Regions from separate parts of the Bacillus atrophaeus genome, predicted to be linked through region 2. Evidence: predicted binding sites of a transcription regulator. Region 2 holds the regulator's gene; the other holds the start of a gene.

Region 1 (7,797 bases), 770 kb from region 2:
TGGAGCGTCAAAACCTTTGCAAAAGCGAACTTCATTATTTCTATTTTTAAATACATTGTTCCGGTCACCATCATCATTGTGTTAATCTTTCATTTTCAACCGGGCAATATGTCAGCCGGCGGGTTTGCTCCATTTGGTTTTACCGGCATTCAGGCAGCCATTTCCACCGGCGGCGTCATGTTTGCGTACCTCGGGCTGCACCCGATTGTGGCTGTTGCAGGTGAAGTAAAAAACCCAAAGCGCAACATCCCGATCGCTTTAATTATCTGTATCATCGTCTCAACGATCATTTACACCATCCTTCAGATTACTTTTATCGGAGCGATTCCGACTGAGACGTTAAAACACGGCTGGCCGGCGATCGGACGGGAGTTCTCATTGCCGTTTAAAGATATCGCGGTCATGCTCGGATTAGGTTGGCTTGCTACATTAGTCATCTTAGATGCCATTTTATCGCCGGGAGGCAACGGAAATATTTTTATGAATACAACCTCGCGTCTCGTTTACGCCTGGGCGCGGAACGGCACGTTATTTCATGTGTTTTCGAAGGTGAATAAAGAGACGGGAACACCCCGGGCCTCACTATGGCTGTCGTTCGGCTTGGCTATTTTCTGGACGCTTCCCTTCCCTTCCTGGAATGCACTCGTCAATGTTTGCTCTGTTGCGTTAATTCTTTCATATGCCATCGCGCCAATTTCTTCTGCTGCATTGAGAGTAAACGCAAAAGACTTAAACAGGCCGTTTTATTTAAAAGGAATGAGTATCATCGGGCCGCTCTCCTTTATTTTCACAGCCTATATCGTGTATTGGTCCGGATGGAATACCGTTTCTTGGCTTCTTGGCTCACAGCTTGTCATGTTTTTGATTTATCTCTGCTTCAACAAGTATGCGCCAAAGGAAGATGTCAGCTTAGCGCAGCAGCTTAAATCGGCCTGGTGGCTTGTCGGCTTTTACATCATGATGCTGATCTTTTCTTATATCGGCTCCTTTGGACACGGTTTAGGCATCATCAGCAATCCTGTTGATCTCATCTTAGTCGGCATCGGCTCGCTCGGAATTTATTACTGGGCGAAGTATACGGGCCTTCCGAAAGCGGCCATTGATTATGATAAATAATTGGTACAGGAGAAGTAAGAGTGAAATCTTACTTCTTTTGTTTACAAAAAAACAGCTTTAAGGTAAAATGAATGATAGTCATTCATTTTAGGAGGATCTTCACTATGCCAAAACACACGTCAGGGAAATATGAAAAAATACTGCACGCGGCCATTGAAGTCATTTCTGAAAAAGGATTAGATAAGGCTTCCATTTCAGATATCGTGAAAAGAGCCGGGACTGCACAGGGTACATTTTATTTGTATTTCTCATCTAAAAATGCTCTTATACCGGCTATCGCAGAGAATCTTCTGACACACTCTTTAGATCAGATCAAAGAAAAAATGAACGGAAACGAAAATTTCTGGTCTGTCTTAGATATCTTAATCGACGAAACATTCAATATTACGAACCTTCATAAAGATATTATTGTTCTTTGTTACTCCGGTCTTGCTATTGACCATTCCATGGAAAAATGGGAAGCCATCTATCAGCCGTATTATTCTTGGCTTGAGGGTATCATTAAGAAAGCTGTTGAAAACAACGAAATTATTAGCGATATTAATGTGAGATGGACGGCCAGAACGATTATAAACCTGGTTGAAAATACAGCTGAACGGTTTTATATCGGTTTTGAACAAGAGGAAAATATCGAAGTGTTTAAGAAGGAGATCTTTACATTCTTAAAAAGAAGCTTACTTACCGCATAAAAATTGAGCGGGTTGTCCTGCTTATTTTTTGCTTCCTATAAAATGACTGACGTTCATTCATAAACTACAGAGGTGTTTCAAATGTATTGGTTACTTGTTTTCATCGCCGGTTTCTTAGAAGTCGTATGGGCCTCGGGCCTTAAATACGCGGATTCGCTATTCGATTGGATTATTATCTTTATGTTGATTGCAGTAAGCTTTATTTTGTTAATTCGTTCTTACAAAAAAATACCTATGACAGCCGCTTATACCGTTTTTGTCGGAATTGGGACAGTCGGCACTTACGTAACGGGAATCTTTTTAGGCGAACCCTTTTCCGCAGGCCAATTATTCTTTTTAGCCTTGCTGTTATTCGGAATTTTAGGAATGAAACTCTTTACCAAAGAGCAAAACAATCAATCAAGAGGTGAACAGTAATGGCGTGGTTGTTATTATTCATTGCCGGCATAGAGGAAATTATAGCTGCAATTGCAATGAAATATATAGACGGCACAAGAAAAAAATGGCCCATCATCGTGATGTGTTTCGGCTTTATTCTATCATTTTACTGCCTTTCAAAAGCCATGCAGGTCTTGCCAGCAGGAGTTGCGTATGCCGTATGGACCGGAGTGGGCAGCATCGGAGTTACAGCAGTCGGGTTTTTATGGTTTAAAGAACGGTTTACCCTTTCACAGCTGATCTCCCTTAGTCTCATACTCGTCGGCGTCATCGGCTTAAGACTTACATCATAACTTATACACATTGGAGGATATCCCCATGCATAACCAGCTTAAATTGCGTCCGTTAGAACGAGAAGACTTGGCATTTGTCCACCGTCTTAATAATGATGCGAAAATCATGTCTTATTGGTTTGAAGAGCCTTATGAAGCGTTTGTAGAGTTGCAGGATTTATATGACAAGCACATTCATGACCAAAGTGAACGGCGCTTTATTGTGGAAAAAGACACAGAAATGGTCGGACTGGTTGAATTAGTCGAGATTGATTATATCCACCGCAGAGCAGAGTTTCAAATCATTATTGATCCGCGTTATCAGGGCAATGGCTACTCAGTCATCGCGACCTATTTGGCGATGAATTACGCGTTTTCAGTATTGAATCTGCACAAACTTTATTTAATCGTGGACGAAGAAAATACAAAAGCCATTCACCTTTATAAGAAATCCGGTTTTTCTATGGAAAGCGAGCTGCAAGACGAATTTTTCGTCGACGGATTTTACCATAATGCCATCAGAATGTGCATTTTCCAGAAAGAGTTTTTGACAATGAAGCAGAATAGATCATAACAATAATCAGTAAAATACCAAGGGCCTGGCGCTCTTGGTATTTTATGCTGTTCTGAAGAATCATGGGGCAATCAGACGCATGACATTCAGTGTACACCTCTAGCAGAATCCCAACTGCCCTGCTCTTTGCGGATATGAAGAATCTGTCCGATATGATAGGTATTGTGAAGAAATAGATGGGTCAGAACAGAGGACCATGGTTCGTCATCGTTTATATAAGCAACAGAAGTAAATTTTTCGTCATCACTATGATGTAATTCCTCCCGCCATCTGAGGAAAATGCTCTCCATGTTTTCAACTGTGTCATGCCAAGACGTTTTTCCCGCATGAAATGTTGTGTTATTATCACCTTTAGAAGACAATACTTCTTCTCCTTTAAAACGAAGTAAATAACGCTCATTATAAAAATTAAGATGATTCATGATTTCTTGTATAGAGTTTGTGCCGCTGACACTTTTCCATTGTGCCTGTTCTTCGGACAAACCTTCAATTGCATGCTTTAATGAAACAAACCAAGTATTTTGATCATAACAGGCAGCCAACTGGTCGATAAATATTGTTTTGTCAGTCATAAGTGATCCTCCTTATGTGTAACTAACAAGCATTATTCGATGACTCAGTAAGTAATCCCTGCTCGTACATCTAACGAAAGGTTTGCGATTTCTTTTTACACATAAAAAAAGACAAGGACGGCAAACTGCCAAATCCTTGTCTTTCCTGTTGTTCTATTGGACGCGCTCGGAGGGATTCGAACCCCCGGCAGACGTGGTACCGGAAACCACCGCTCTATCCAACTGAGCTACGAGCGCATATAAATAAAAATTTCTTACAACGTCAGCACAACTTATTATACGGGATTTTACGGCGGATGACAACCCTATAATTTCTGGTCCTTTGCCTTTTCACAAACTTGCTCACATAAAGATTCACTTCTCTTCATAAACCATAATACAATGGTTTGAACGCCTTTTATTTTGGGAAAAATGGTGAAAAGATACTTCTTTTTGTTTTTAGTCAGCTTTTTGTTTGACCTTTATTGACCAAAAATGTATCATGTAACTACATACTTACCTAAAAGGTGAAGGAGGAGCATTATGAATTTAATACCTACAGTCATTGAACAAACGAACCGCGGGGAAAGAGCATATGACATTTACTCTCGTCTATTGAAGGACCGTATCATCATGCTTGGATCTGCGATTGATGACAACGTTGCGAACTCCATCGTGTCACAGCTTTTATTCCTAGAAGCAGAAGACCCTGAAAAAGATATTTCTATTTACATCAACAGCCCGGGCGGTTCTATCACTGCCGGTATGGCGATTTATGATACCATGCAGTTTATTAAGCCAAAGGTGTCTACAATTTGTATCGGTATGGCTGCATCAATGGGTGCGTTCCTGCTTGCTGCCGGAGAAAAAGGCAAACGCTATGCGCTTCCTAACAGTGAAGTTATGATTCACCAGCCGCTTGGCGGAGCGCAAGGTCAGGCAACGGAAATCGAAATTGCTGCGAAACGCATTCTCTTGCTTCGCGACAAATTAAACAAAGTTCTTGCTGAACGCACAGGTCAGCCGCTTGAAGTCATTGAGCGCGATACTGACCGCGATAACTTCAAATCAGCCGAAGAAGCAATGGAATACGGCTTGATTGATAAGGTTTTGACACGCAACACTGAAGAACAGAAATAAGATGAAAGAGCTGCCTTAACAGGCAGCTCTTCTTTATCCAAACGGATGATCATATTCCATTCGTTTCGCGGTCTGCTTTGCGGTTTGTTCTCCGAGAAGCCTCCTTACAATATGAAAAGACATGTTGATCCCCGCCGATATTCCGCCTGAGGTGACGATATGCCCTCCATCCGTATACTTTACTTCTCTGACAACCTCAACTTCCGGAAATTCCTGTTCCAGTCTGTCATAGCTTGCCCAGTGTGTGGTTGCTTTTTTACCGTCCAGCAGCCCGGCTTTTGCTAAAAGAAGCGCTCCCGTACAAACGGACAGCAATAATTCAACAGATGCAGACCGTTCCTTGATCCAATCAATCAGACGGTCATTATGTATTTCTGTATTTCTAGCTCCCGGTCCTCCCGGCACAATCAGAATATCGAATTCCGGTGCCTGCTCAATGGAATAATCAGGACTGACAGTCAAGCCGTTTCTCGCCTTTACCGGTTCCCCTGTTTCTGAAATTGTTTTGACGGAAAAAGGTTTGCACTCATCCCCTTTTTGATCAGTAACAGCCGTGACCGAAAAAACTTCAAACGGCCCGGCAAAATCAAGCACCTCAACATCATCAAAAAGCAAAATACCGACACTCCAGCTCCCTTTCATACTCCGCCTCTTTTCATGAATGTTTCAGCCCGCCAGTTCAGAAAAAACCACCGCGGGCAATGGAAACAAGTTCATATCAGTCTTTTAAATCTCTGTCCACTTTTTCTCTAAAATCGGGTAAGCGTAGTCTCTCATCTGCTGTATTAATTCAGCCGGACGGGAGGAGCTGTGGATGAGTTTTAAATGTGACTCGTTTGAAAAACCTTCCTGAATGCTGTATTTGATCATTTTCATCATCGGCTCAAAATACCCGTTGACATTATAAAGCCCGATTGGTTTTTGGTGAATCCCGATTTGCGACCAGCAAAGCACTTCAAATAATTCTTCATATGTACCGAAACCGCCCGGCATGGCGATATATCCATCGGCAAGTTCGCTCATCTTCGCTTTTCGCTCATGCATTCCGTTCACTTCAATCAGTTCTGTCAGCTTTTGATGGACAACCTCCCCGGAAAAAAGACCGCTCGGCATAACTCCAATCGCCTTTCCCCCATGTTCCATCAGCGTATCGGCTATCGTGCCCATAAGACCGACTCTGGAACCGCCGTAAACAAGGCCTATCTCTTGCTCCGCCATATACACTCCCAGTTCCGCCGCTTTTCTTTTGTACTCTTCATTGACTCCCGGGTTCGATCCTGCAAATACACAAATTGTTTTCATCCCGCCATCTCCAAATCAATATATTGTATAAAAACATAAAAACCACACTATATATTGTCCCATGCGTATGAGATAATATCAACATCATTTATAAAAGTTACAGGAGTGATTTTTTTGCAGTTGGCTGAAGCTGAAAAATGGATGAAGGATTTTTATGAAAAAAGAGGCTGGACAGAGTACGGGCCTTTCATACGGGTGGGGTTTTTAATGGAGGAAGCTGGAGAGCTGGCGAGGGCTGTAAGAGCCTATGAAATCGGCAGAGACCGTCCGGATGAAAAAGAATCGACTCTTGAAGAACGAAAGCAAGAGCTGATTGAAGAAATGGGCGACGTCATCGGAAATATCGCCATTCTGGCCGATATGTACGATGTGTCTTTAGAAGACGTGATGAAAGCCCATCAAGATAAACTGACTAAACGATTCGAAAACGCATGAAAAAACGGCCGCAATGGCCGTTTTTTTTTAACCTGTGATTTCATCCTGATGATCAAAGAAATGCTGCTTTCCTATTTTGTGAAAGAGGCCTGTTTTATGCAGAAGCTCTTTAGGCTGGGATTGCAGGCCGACGATCATCAGTTTACCGTTATTCCGTTTCATTCTGTTCATAATATTCACCAAGACCGCTTCGGCGGACGTGTCCATATAATGCACTTTATTCATAAGTAAAATCATGGTCTTCGGTTTCTCTTGGACACGCTCTAAAAGGGATGATTCCAGTGAATCAATCGATCCGAAAAACAGCGGTCCTTCAATAGAATACATGCTGACAGAAGGATCGGCTCCCTGCTGTTTGTTTGCGGCTTTGGCCATGACGGGATGCGATTCCTGATTGTGAATGCGGGTCGCCTCGCTCATTCTTCTGATAAAGAACACAAAAGCGAGCAATAATCCCGTTGCCACACCAATAATTAAATCAAAAAGAACCGTTAAGATAAAGGTTGCTGCTAAAATGAAGGAATCGGCGTTTCTTAGCCTCAGCACATTCGCGACTTCCTTCCGTTCACTCATATTCCACGCCACGACCATCAGAACCGGCGCCATGCTCGCAAGCGGCACATGGGAAGCATATGGTGCGAATACAAGCAGCACGAGCAGCACAACGACGCCATGAACGACACCCGACACCGGCGAAACCGCTCCATTTTTAATATTGGTTGCCGTTCTTGCGATAGCTCCGGTAGCCGGAATTCCGCCAAACAGAGGCGCAGCCATATTGGCAATTCCCTGGCCGACCAGCTCTTTGTTGCTGTCATGTTTCGACCCCTTCATGTTATCAGCTACCATTGCAGACAAGATCGACTCAAGACCTCCGAGAAGAGCGATGACAAGCGCGGCCGGAAACAGCATCACCATTTTATCCAGTGTAAATTCCGGAAATTGAAACTCTGGCAAATGACGCGGGATTTCCCCATATGTGGAGCCAATGGTTGCCATGTGATCAGGGAAAAACACAACCGCAACCATCGTTGAAATAAGCAAAGCCAGCAGAGCACCTGGAATTTTCGGCATCAATTTGGCAGACACAAGCAAAATGGCGAGTGCAATAACCGCAATCAAAATGGCATACCAATTAAATGTGCCGATCTTCTGTGCAATTTCAAACATATTCAGATGAAAGTTCTCATGTTTTTCTACATTTCTCAATCCGAAAAAATTAGCGATTTGCTCAGTGAATATTAATACCGCGATACCGGCCGTAAAGCCGATGATGACTG
Region 2 (7,797 bases):
CGCCTGAAATGTAGAGCACACTATGCGTGGAGTCTGATAACTGAGCGGATACCTGAAGCAGCAAGGTTGACTTACCAATACCGGGATCTCCTCCAATTAAGACAAGTGAGCCCTTCACAACACCGCCGCCCAGCACTCTGTTAAATTCTCCAAGCTGTGTTTTAATTCGGGGTTCTTCAGATGTTTCTATTGATGTGATAGGTGAAGGTTTCTTTACGGTTTGGGTAGAGTGTGCAAAAGCTGCTCTGCGATTAGCCGGTGTTTTTTTTACTGTTTCTTCTGTCATTGTGTTCCAAGCTCCGCAGCCTGGACATTTCCCCATCCACTTTGCGGATTCATAGCCGCAGGATTGGCAGATAAATTTCGTTTTTGATTTAGCCATAGATGATGTAAGACCTCTCCCTTGTCAGTTTCCTTGATAAGAAATTGAGGCATACACTTACTTGCTGTATGCCTCTTTTTCATCTTATAAATTATTCGTTTTAGCTGTCGTTTTTACGACAAACTCCCCATCTTCAACATCAAGCACAATATGCTGACCTTTATCAATATTTCCTCTAAGCAGTTCCTCTGATAAACGGTCTTCTACATGCTTTTGAATTGCTCTTCTTAACGGACGGGCGCCGTACTCCAGATCTACCCCTTCATCAGCTACTTTCGCTTTTGCAGCTTCTGTCAGCTCAATTGATAGGTCTTGTTCTTTTAGGCGTTTTGTTAATTGATCCGACATAAGTGTCACAATTTCATTCAGATGTTTCTTCTCGAGTGAGTGGAATACAATGATTTCATCAATACGGTTGATAAACTCCGGTCTGAATGCCCGTTTCAGCTCACCCATTACTTTATCTTTCATGTCTTTGTGATTTTGAGTCTCATCCTGAACATTAAAACCAACGTACTTATTGCGTTTCAGCTCGCTGGCTCCGACGTTCGACGTCATGATAAGAATTGTATTGCGGAAATCAACTGTGCGTCCCTTCGAATCAGTCAGACGGCCATCTTCAAGCACTTGTAAAAGAATATTGAATACATCCGGATGCGCTTTTTCAATTTCATCAAGCAGCACAACAGAGTATGGTTTTCTTCTAACTTTTTCTGTTAACTGACCGCCTTCATCATAACCGACATATCCAGGAGGTGAACCGACAAGTCTTGATGTCGAGTGTTTCTCCATGTATTCTGACATATCGATTCTGATCATCGCTTCTTCATCACCGAAAATGGATTCAGCAAGTGCTCTTGCAAGCTCGGTTTTCCCTACACCTGTAGGGCCTAAGAATACGAATGAACCAATCGGCCGTTTCGGGTCTTTCAACCCTGCTCTCGCGCGTCTGACAGCCTTAGCAACAGCTACAACGGCTTCATCCTGCCCGATAACACGGGAATGAAGGAGATTTTCCATATTCAGCAGCTTATCCGTTTCAGTTTGCGCAATTTTGGAAACAGGAACCCCGGTCCAACTTGAAACAACCATTGCGATATCTTCAACCGATACTTCTGAATTTTCCTGGCCTTGTTTCTCTTTCCACGTTTTCTTCGTATCTTCCACTTGTTCTCTTAAACGCTGTTCTGTATCGCGTAATGAGGCGGCTTTTTCAAACTCTTGGCTTTGCACCGCTGCATCTTTTTCTTTACGGACTTCATCAAGTTTTTGTTCAAGCTCCTTCAAATTTGGTGGAGTTGTAAATGAACGCAATCTTACTTTAGAACCTGCTTCATCAATCAAATCAATTGCTTTATCCGGAAGGAACCGATCAGAAATATATCGGTCAGAAAGCTTAACCGCAGCTTCAATGGCTTCATCAGTAATTGAAACCCGGTGATGCGCTTCATACCGGTCACGTAACCCTCTTAATATTTGAACGCTTTCGTCTACAGAAGGCTGATCAACCTGGATTGGTTGGAATCGGCGCTCAAGCGCTGCATCTTTTTCAATATATTTGCGGTACTCATCAAGAGTGGTCGCCCCGATGCATTGCAGCTCTCCGCGGGCAAGTGACGGCTTTAAAATATTTGATGCATCAATTGCACCTTCTGCTCCGCCTGCCCCTATCAGTGTATGAAGCTCATCAATAAAGAGAATAATATTGCCTGCTTGACGAATTTCATCCATTACCTTTTTCAAACGGTCTTCAAATTCACCACGGTACTTTGTGCCGGCAACGACCGTTCCCATGTCTAATGTCATAACACGTTTATCGCGCAAGATTTCAGGAACTTCATTGTTGATGATTTGCTGTGCAAGCCCTTCAGCAATAGCCGTTTTCCCTACACCCGGTTCCCCGATAAGCACAGGATTGTTTTTCGTTCTGCGGCTCAGCACTTCAATTACCCGCTGAATTTCCTTGCTTCTGCCGATAACCGGATCAAGGCTGTCTTCCTTCGCTATCGCCGTTAAATCTCTCGCCAAGCTGTCAAGCGTCGGAGTATTTGCATTGCTGTTTGTTCCTGAGGCAGAAGATCCTGTTTCATTGCTTCCAAGAAGCTGGAGAACCTGCTGTCTCGCTTTATTTAAACTTACGCCAAGGTTATTCAGCACTCTCGCTGCCACACCTTCTCCTTCGCGTATGAGTCCGAGAAGGATATGTTCTGTCCCTACGTAAGAATGGCCAAGTTTTCTTGCCTCATCCATTGAAAGCTCAATCACTTTTTTAGCTCTCGGAGTATAATGAATGGTTTGGGACATTTCTTGTCCGCGTCCAATTAAGCTCTCCACTTCTTTTTGGATTTTATCAGAACCGAGGCCAAGTGCTTGAAGCGCTTTAGCTGCAATACCTTCTCCTTCGCGTACCAGTCCTAATAAAATATGCTCTGTGCCAATATTGTTATGCCCTAAACGAAGTGCTTCCTCCTGTGCAAGTGCCAATACCTTTTGCGCGCGCTCTGTAAATCTTCCAAACATCATATCGATTCATCCTCCTGTCTATTCGCATTCATTTCTAAATGTAATCGTTCCCTGATAAGAGCTGCCCTTCTAATATCTCTTTCGTTCGGCCGCAATGCACTGCCTGAATATTGCTGTAAAAACCCAGGTTGTGTCAAAATCATTAATTCATTAAGTATATTGCTTGAAAGGCCCTTAATGATGCCTAAATCTATACCTAGCCGAACATCTGAAAGACACTTTGCAGTCTCTTTCGATTCTATCATTCGACAGTTGGATAAGACGCCATAGGATCTATACACCCGATCCTCCAACTCAATCTTAGATGTTTGGTAAAGGGCTTCTCGTGCAGATCGTTCCTGTTCAATCAGCTGGGCTGCCACGCTGTTCAGGTCTTCAACGATATCCTGCTCTGATTTTCCGAGTGTGATTTGATTCGAAATTTGAAAGATATTTCCTAATGCTTCGCTGCCTTCACCATAAATTCCTCTAACAACTAAACCTAATTGGTTAATTGCCGGAATAATTCGATTGATTTGCCTAGTTAGAACAAGAGCCGGCAAATGCATCATGACTGAAGCCCTTAATCCTGTACCTACGTTTGTAGGACAGCTTGTTAAATAACCTCTTTGTTCTCCAAATGCATAATCAACTTTCTCCTCAATCCAGTCATCGACCTGATTCGCGGCTTCCATTGCTTTGAATAGCTGAAACCCGGGGAAAAGGCATTGGATCCTGATGTGATCCTCCTCATTTAACATTATGCTGACTTCTTCATTTTCAGAAAGCAGGCAGCCGCCGAATGGTGACTCCGTTAAATTCGGACTGATTAAATGCTTTTCAACAAGCACTCTCTTTTCTAAAGGCTGAGCATCGTTCATTCTTATTAAAACAAACTTGCCAATACCGGGAACCTCATGCTCAGCAAACTGGTCTTCAAATTGCTGAATAATGGATGATGCTTCTTCATTTGAATACCGTGTAGGAAACCGAATATTATCAAAATTTCGGGCCAAACGGATACGGCTGCTGAGTACAATGTCACTTTCAGGTCCTTTCTGCTTCATCCAACTGCTTAATGCGTCCTGAATAAAATGCTTTAGCGACATTACCCTTGTTCCCCCTCGCTATCTGTACTTTTTAATGCATGCTCTAATGATCGAATTTGATCTCTGACCTGTGCAGCTTTTTCAAATTCTTCTTGGTGTATCAGTGTTTCTAATTCTTTTTTCAATACATCAATTTGTCGTCTGACGTGTATATTTCCGCCTATGCGTTTTGGAATTTTCCCGGCATGAACAGTATTTCCGCTGTGTACCTTACGCAATATAGGAGTGATATTACTATGGAACGTTTTGTAACATTCCGCACAGCCAAAACGGCCTGTTTTTCTAAATTGCTGAAATGTCATTCCGCACTTCTTGCAGGCTGATCCTGGCTCTGAATGATTAAACATTTGAGTGCCGGCACTTTGAAACGAAGAATCCATGTTCAGCAAACCTGATAATAAATTATGAATAGAGAAACCATGATTCCCACTTATACCATATGAATCACTATTTTCTTTTGCACATTGTTCACAGATGTGCACTTCTTTTTTCTCTCCATTAACAACCTTTGTAAAGTGAAAAGTGGCTGGTCTCTCATTGCACTCTTGACAAATCAATCTTTTCACCCGCTTATTTTAATTTTAAAGATGTCAGCATGGCTTTCATCATCCTGGCTCTTAATTCATCACGCTCAGGCAAATCAATGTATAGGACTGAGCGGTCCATGACACTGACCATCATTTTTGCTTCTCTTTCTGAAATAACCCCATCTTCTAATAGCCTGAGAATAATATCATCAGAGGCTGCTTGAGACAGATGGGTATGAATATGCGAAATAATATTATTAATAAGGACAACTTCATTATTCATTTTAATTTTAATGATTCTGATATATCCGCCGCCCCCGCGTTTGCTTTCAACAATATATCCTCTTTCGCTTGTAAACCTGGTGTTGATGACATAATTAATTTGGGAAGGAACACATTGAAACTTATCAGCAATCTCACTGCGCTTTATCTCTAAAATTTCCTTGCCATTTTGATCTAACACTTGTTTTAAATACTGCTCAATGATGTCAGAAATATTATGTCCCACTCAACCCCCTCCTTTATTGACTTTGACTATATTTGACTTTAATCTTACTATAAGGTGTTTCATAAGATTTTTCAACTTTCTCGCTCTATCTCTATTATTTCCACTTTAACAAAACGTAAAACCTGACTTCTCATATAAAGTGACTTTATCTTTTTAAAGTTATTTTATTATATAACTAAACAATATGTAATGAAACCGATAACCTGAAAACACAAAAAAGGACAGCTCATATGAGCTGTCCTTTTTTCAACTTGCTTGGCGGCGTCCTACTCTCACAGGGGGAAGCCCCCGACTACCATCGGCGCTGAAGAGCTTAACTACCGTGTTCGGTATGGGAACGGGTGTGACCTCTTCGCTATCGCCACCAAACAATTTGAGAGTGTTCTCTCAAAACTAGATAACGCGTAAGCACTAATTCAAAAGTGTGGTTAAGTCCTCGATCGATTAGTATCTGTCAGCTCCATGTGTCGCCACACTTCCACCTCAGACCTATCAACCTGATCATCTTTCAGGGATCTTACTTCCTTGCGGAATGGGAAATCTCATCTTGAGGGGGGCTTCATGCTTAGATGCTTTCAGCACTTATCCCGTCCGCACATAGCTACCCAGCGATGCCCTTGGCAGAACAACTGGTACACCAGCGGTGCGTCCATCCCGGTCCTCTCGTACTAAGGACAGCTCCTCTCAAATTTCCTGCGCCCGCGACGGATAGGGACCGAACTGTCTCACGACGTTCTGAACCCAGCTCGCGTACCGCTTTAATGGGCGAACAGCCCAACCCTTGGGACCGACTACAGCCCCAGGATGCGATGAGCCGACATCGAGGTGCCAAACCTCCCCGTCGATGTGGACTCTTGGGGGAGATAAGCCTGTTATCCCCGGGGTAGCTTTTATCCGTTGAGCGATGGCCCTTCCATGCGGAACCACCGGATCACTAAGCCCGACTTTCGTCCCTGCTCGACTTGTAGGTCTCGCAGTCAAGCTCCCTTGTGCCTTTACACTCTGCGAATGATTTCCAACCATTCTGAGGGAACCTTTGGGCGCCTCCGTTACTCTTTAGGAGGCGACCGCCCCAGTCAAACTGCCCACCTGACACTGTCTCCCCGCCCGATAAGGGCGGCGGGTTAGAAGGTCAATACAGCCAGGGTAGTATCCCACCGATGCCTCCACCGAAGCTGGCGCTCCGGTTTCCAAGGCTCCTACCTATCCTGTACAAGCTGTACCAACATTCAATATCAGGCTGCAGTAAAGCTCCACGGGGTCTTTCCGTCCTGTCGCGGGTAACCTGCATCTTCACAGGTACTATAATTTCACCGAGTCTCTCGTTGAGACAGTGCCCAGATCGTTGCGCCTTTCGTGCGGGTCGGAACTTACCCGACAAGGAATTTCGCTACCTTAGGACCGTTATAGTTACGGCCGCCGTTTACTGGGGCTTCAATTCGCACCTTCGCTTACGCTAAGCGCTCCTCTTAACCTTCCAGCACCGGGCAGGCGTCAGCCCCTATACTTCGCCTTACGGCTTCGCAGAGACCTGTGTTTTTGCTAAACAGTCGCCTGGGCCTATTCACTGCGGCTCTCTCGGGCTTGCACCCTAACAGAGCACCCCTTCTCCCGAAGTTACGGGGTCATTTTGCCGAGTTCCTTAACGAGAGTTCTCTCGATCACCTTAGGATTCTCTCCTCGCCTACCTGTGTCGGTTTGCGGTACGGGCACCTCTCACCTCGCTAGAGGCTTTTCTTGGCAGTGTGGAATCAGGAACTTCGCTACTATAATTCGCTCGCCATCACAGCTCAGCCTTATGGGAAACGGATTTGCCTATTTCCCAGCCTAACTGCTTGGACGCGGATATCCAATACCGCGCTTACCCTATCCTCCTGCGTCCCCCCATTGCTCAAATGGTGAGGAGGTGGTACAGGAATATCAACCTGTTGTCCATCGCCTACGCCTTTCGGCCTCGGCTTAGGTCCCGACTTACCCTGAGCGGACGAGCCTTCCTCAGGAAACCTTAGGCATTCGGTGGAGGGGATTCTCACCCCTCTTTCGCTACTCATACCGGCATTCTCACTTCTAAGCGCTCCACCAGTCCTTCCGGTCTGGCTTCACAGCCCTTAGAACGCTCTCCTACCACTGTTCGAAGAACAGTCCGCAGCTTCGGTGATACGTTTAGCCCCGGTACATTTTCGGCGCAGAGTCACTCGACCAGTGAGCTATTACGCACTCTTTAAATGGTGGCTGCTTCTAAGCCAACATCCTGGTTGTCTAAGCAACTCCACATCCTTTTCCACTTAACGTATACTTTGGGACCTTAGCTGGCGGTCTGGGCTGTTTCCCTTTCGACTACGGATCTTATCACTCGCAGTCTGACTCCTAAGGATAAGTCATTGGCATTCGGAGTTTGACTGAATTCGGTAACCCGGTAGGGGCCCCTAGTCCAATCAGTGCTCTACCTCCAAGACTCTTACCTTAAGGCTAGCCCTAAAGCTATTTCGGAGAGAACCAGCTATCTCCAGGTTCGATTGGCATTTCACCCCTACCCACACCTCATCCCCGCACTTTTCAACGTGCGTGGGTTCGGGCCTCCATTCAGTGTTACCTGAACTTCACCCTGGACATGGGTAGATCACCTGGTTTCGGGTCTACGACCACGTACTCATGCGCCCTATTCAGACTCGCTTTCGCTGCGGCTCCGCATCTTCTGCTTAACCTTGCACGGGATCGTAACTCGCCGGTTCATTCTACAAAAGGCACGCCATCACCCGTTAACGGGCT

The links. Region 2 encodes CtsR, which represses protease genes until heat stress. Its sites were predicted from a motif close to ATGGTCAATAAAGGTCAAACA; they were not measured.
Region 1: the regulator CtsR is predicted to act here: its motif matches at 4,113-4,133, upstream of clpP (ATP-dependent Clp endopeptidase proteolytic subunit ClpP).

Annotation. Positions count from the first base shown of each region.
Region 1 covers NZ_CP154443.1:584,871-592,667, forward strand. Annotated here, with positions in the region: gene aspP (aspartate/proton symporter AspP) at 1-1,116, shown strand, start outside; gene AAHT65_RS03075 (TetR family transcriptional regulator) at 1,221-1,805, shown strand; gene AAHT65_RS03080 (DMT family transporter) at 1,887-2,222, shown strand; gene AAHT65_RS03085 (DMT family transporter) at 2,222-2,536, shown strand; gene speG (spermidine N1-acetyltransferase) at 2,562-3,089, shown strand; gene AAHT65_RS03095 (DinB family protein) at 3,176-3,661, opposite strand; tRNA gene AAHT65_RS03100 (tRNA-Arg) at 3,823-3,898, opposite strand; gene clpP (ATP-dependent Clp endopeptidase proteolytic subunit ClpP) at 4,184-4,780, shown strand; gene AAHT65_RS03110 (DJ-1/PfpI family protein) at 4,814-5,422, opposite strand; gene AAHT65_RS03115 (TIGR00730 family Rossman fold protein) at 5,507-6,082, opposite strand; gene AAHT65_RS03120 (MazG nucleotide pyrophosphohydrolase domain-containing protein) at 6,197-6,517, shown strand; gene AAHT65_RS03125 (SulP family inorganic anion transporter) at 6,545-7,797, opposite strand, start outside.
Region 2 covers NZ_CP154443.1:1,356,927-1,364,723, reverse strand. Annotated here, with positions in the region: gene radA (DNA repair protein RadA) at 1-382, opposite strand, end outside; gene clpC (ATP-dependent protease ATP-binding subunit ClpC) at 467-2,905, opposite strand; gene AAHT65_RS07035 (protein arginine kinase) at 2,902-3,993, opposite strand; gene AAHT65_RS07030 (UvrB/UvrC motif-containing protein) at 3,993-4,550, opposite strand; gene ctsR (transcriptional regulator CtsR) at 4,564-5,028, opposite strand; rRNA gene rrf (5S ribosomal RNA) at 5,282-5,397, opposite strand; rRNA gene AAHT65_RS07015 (23S ribosomal RNA) at 5,453-7,797, opposite strand, start outside.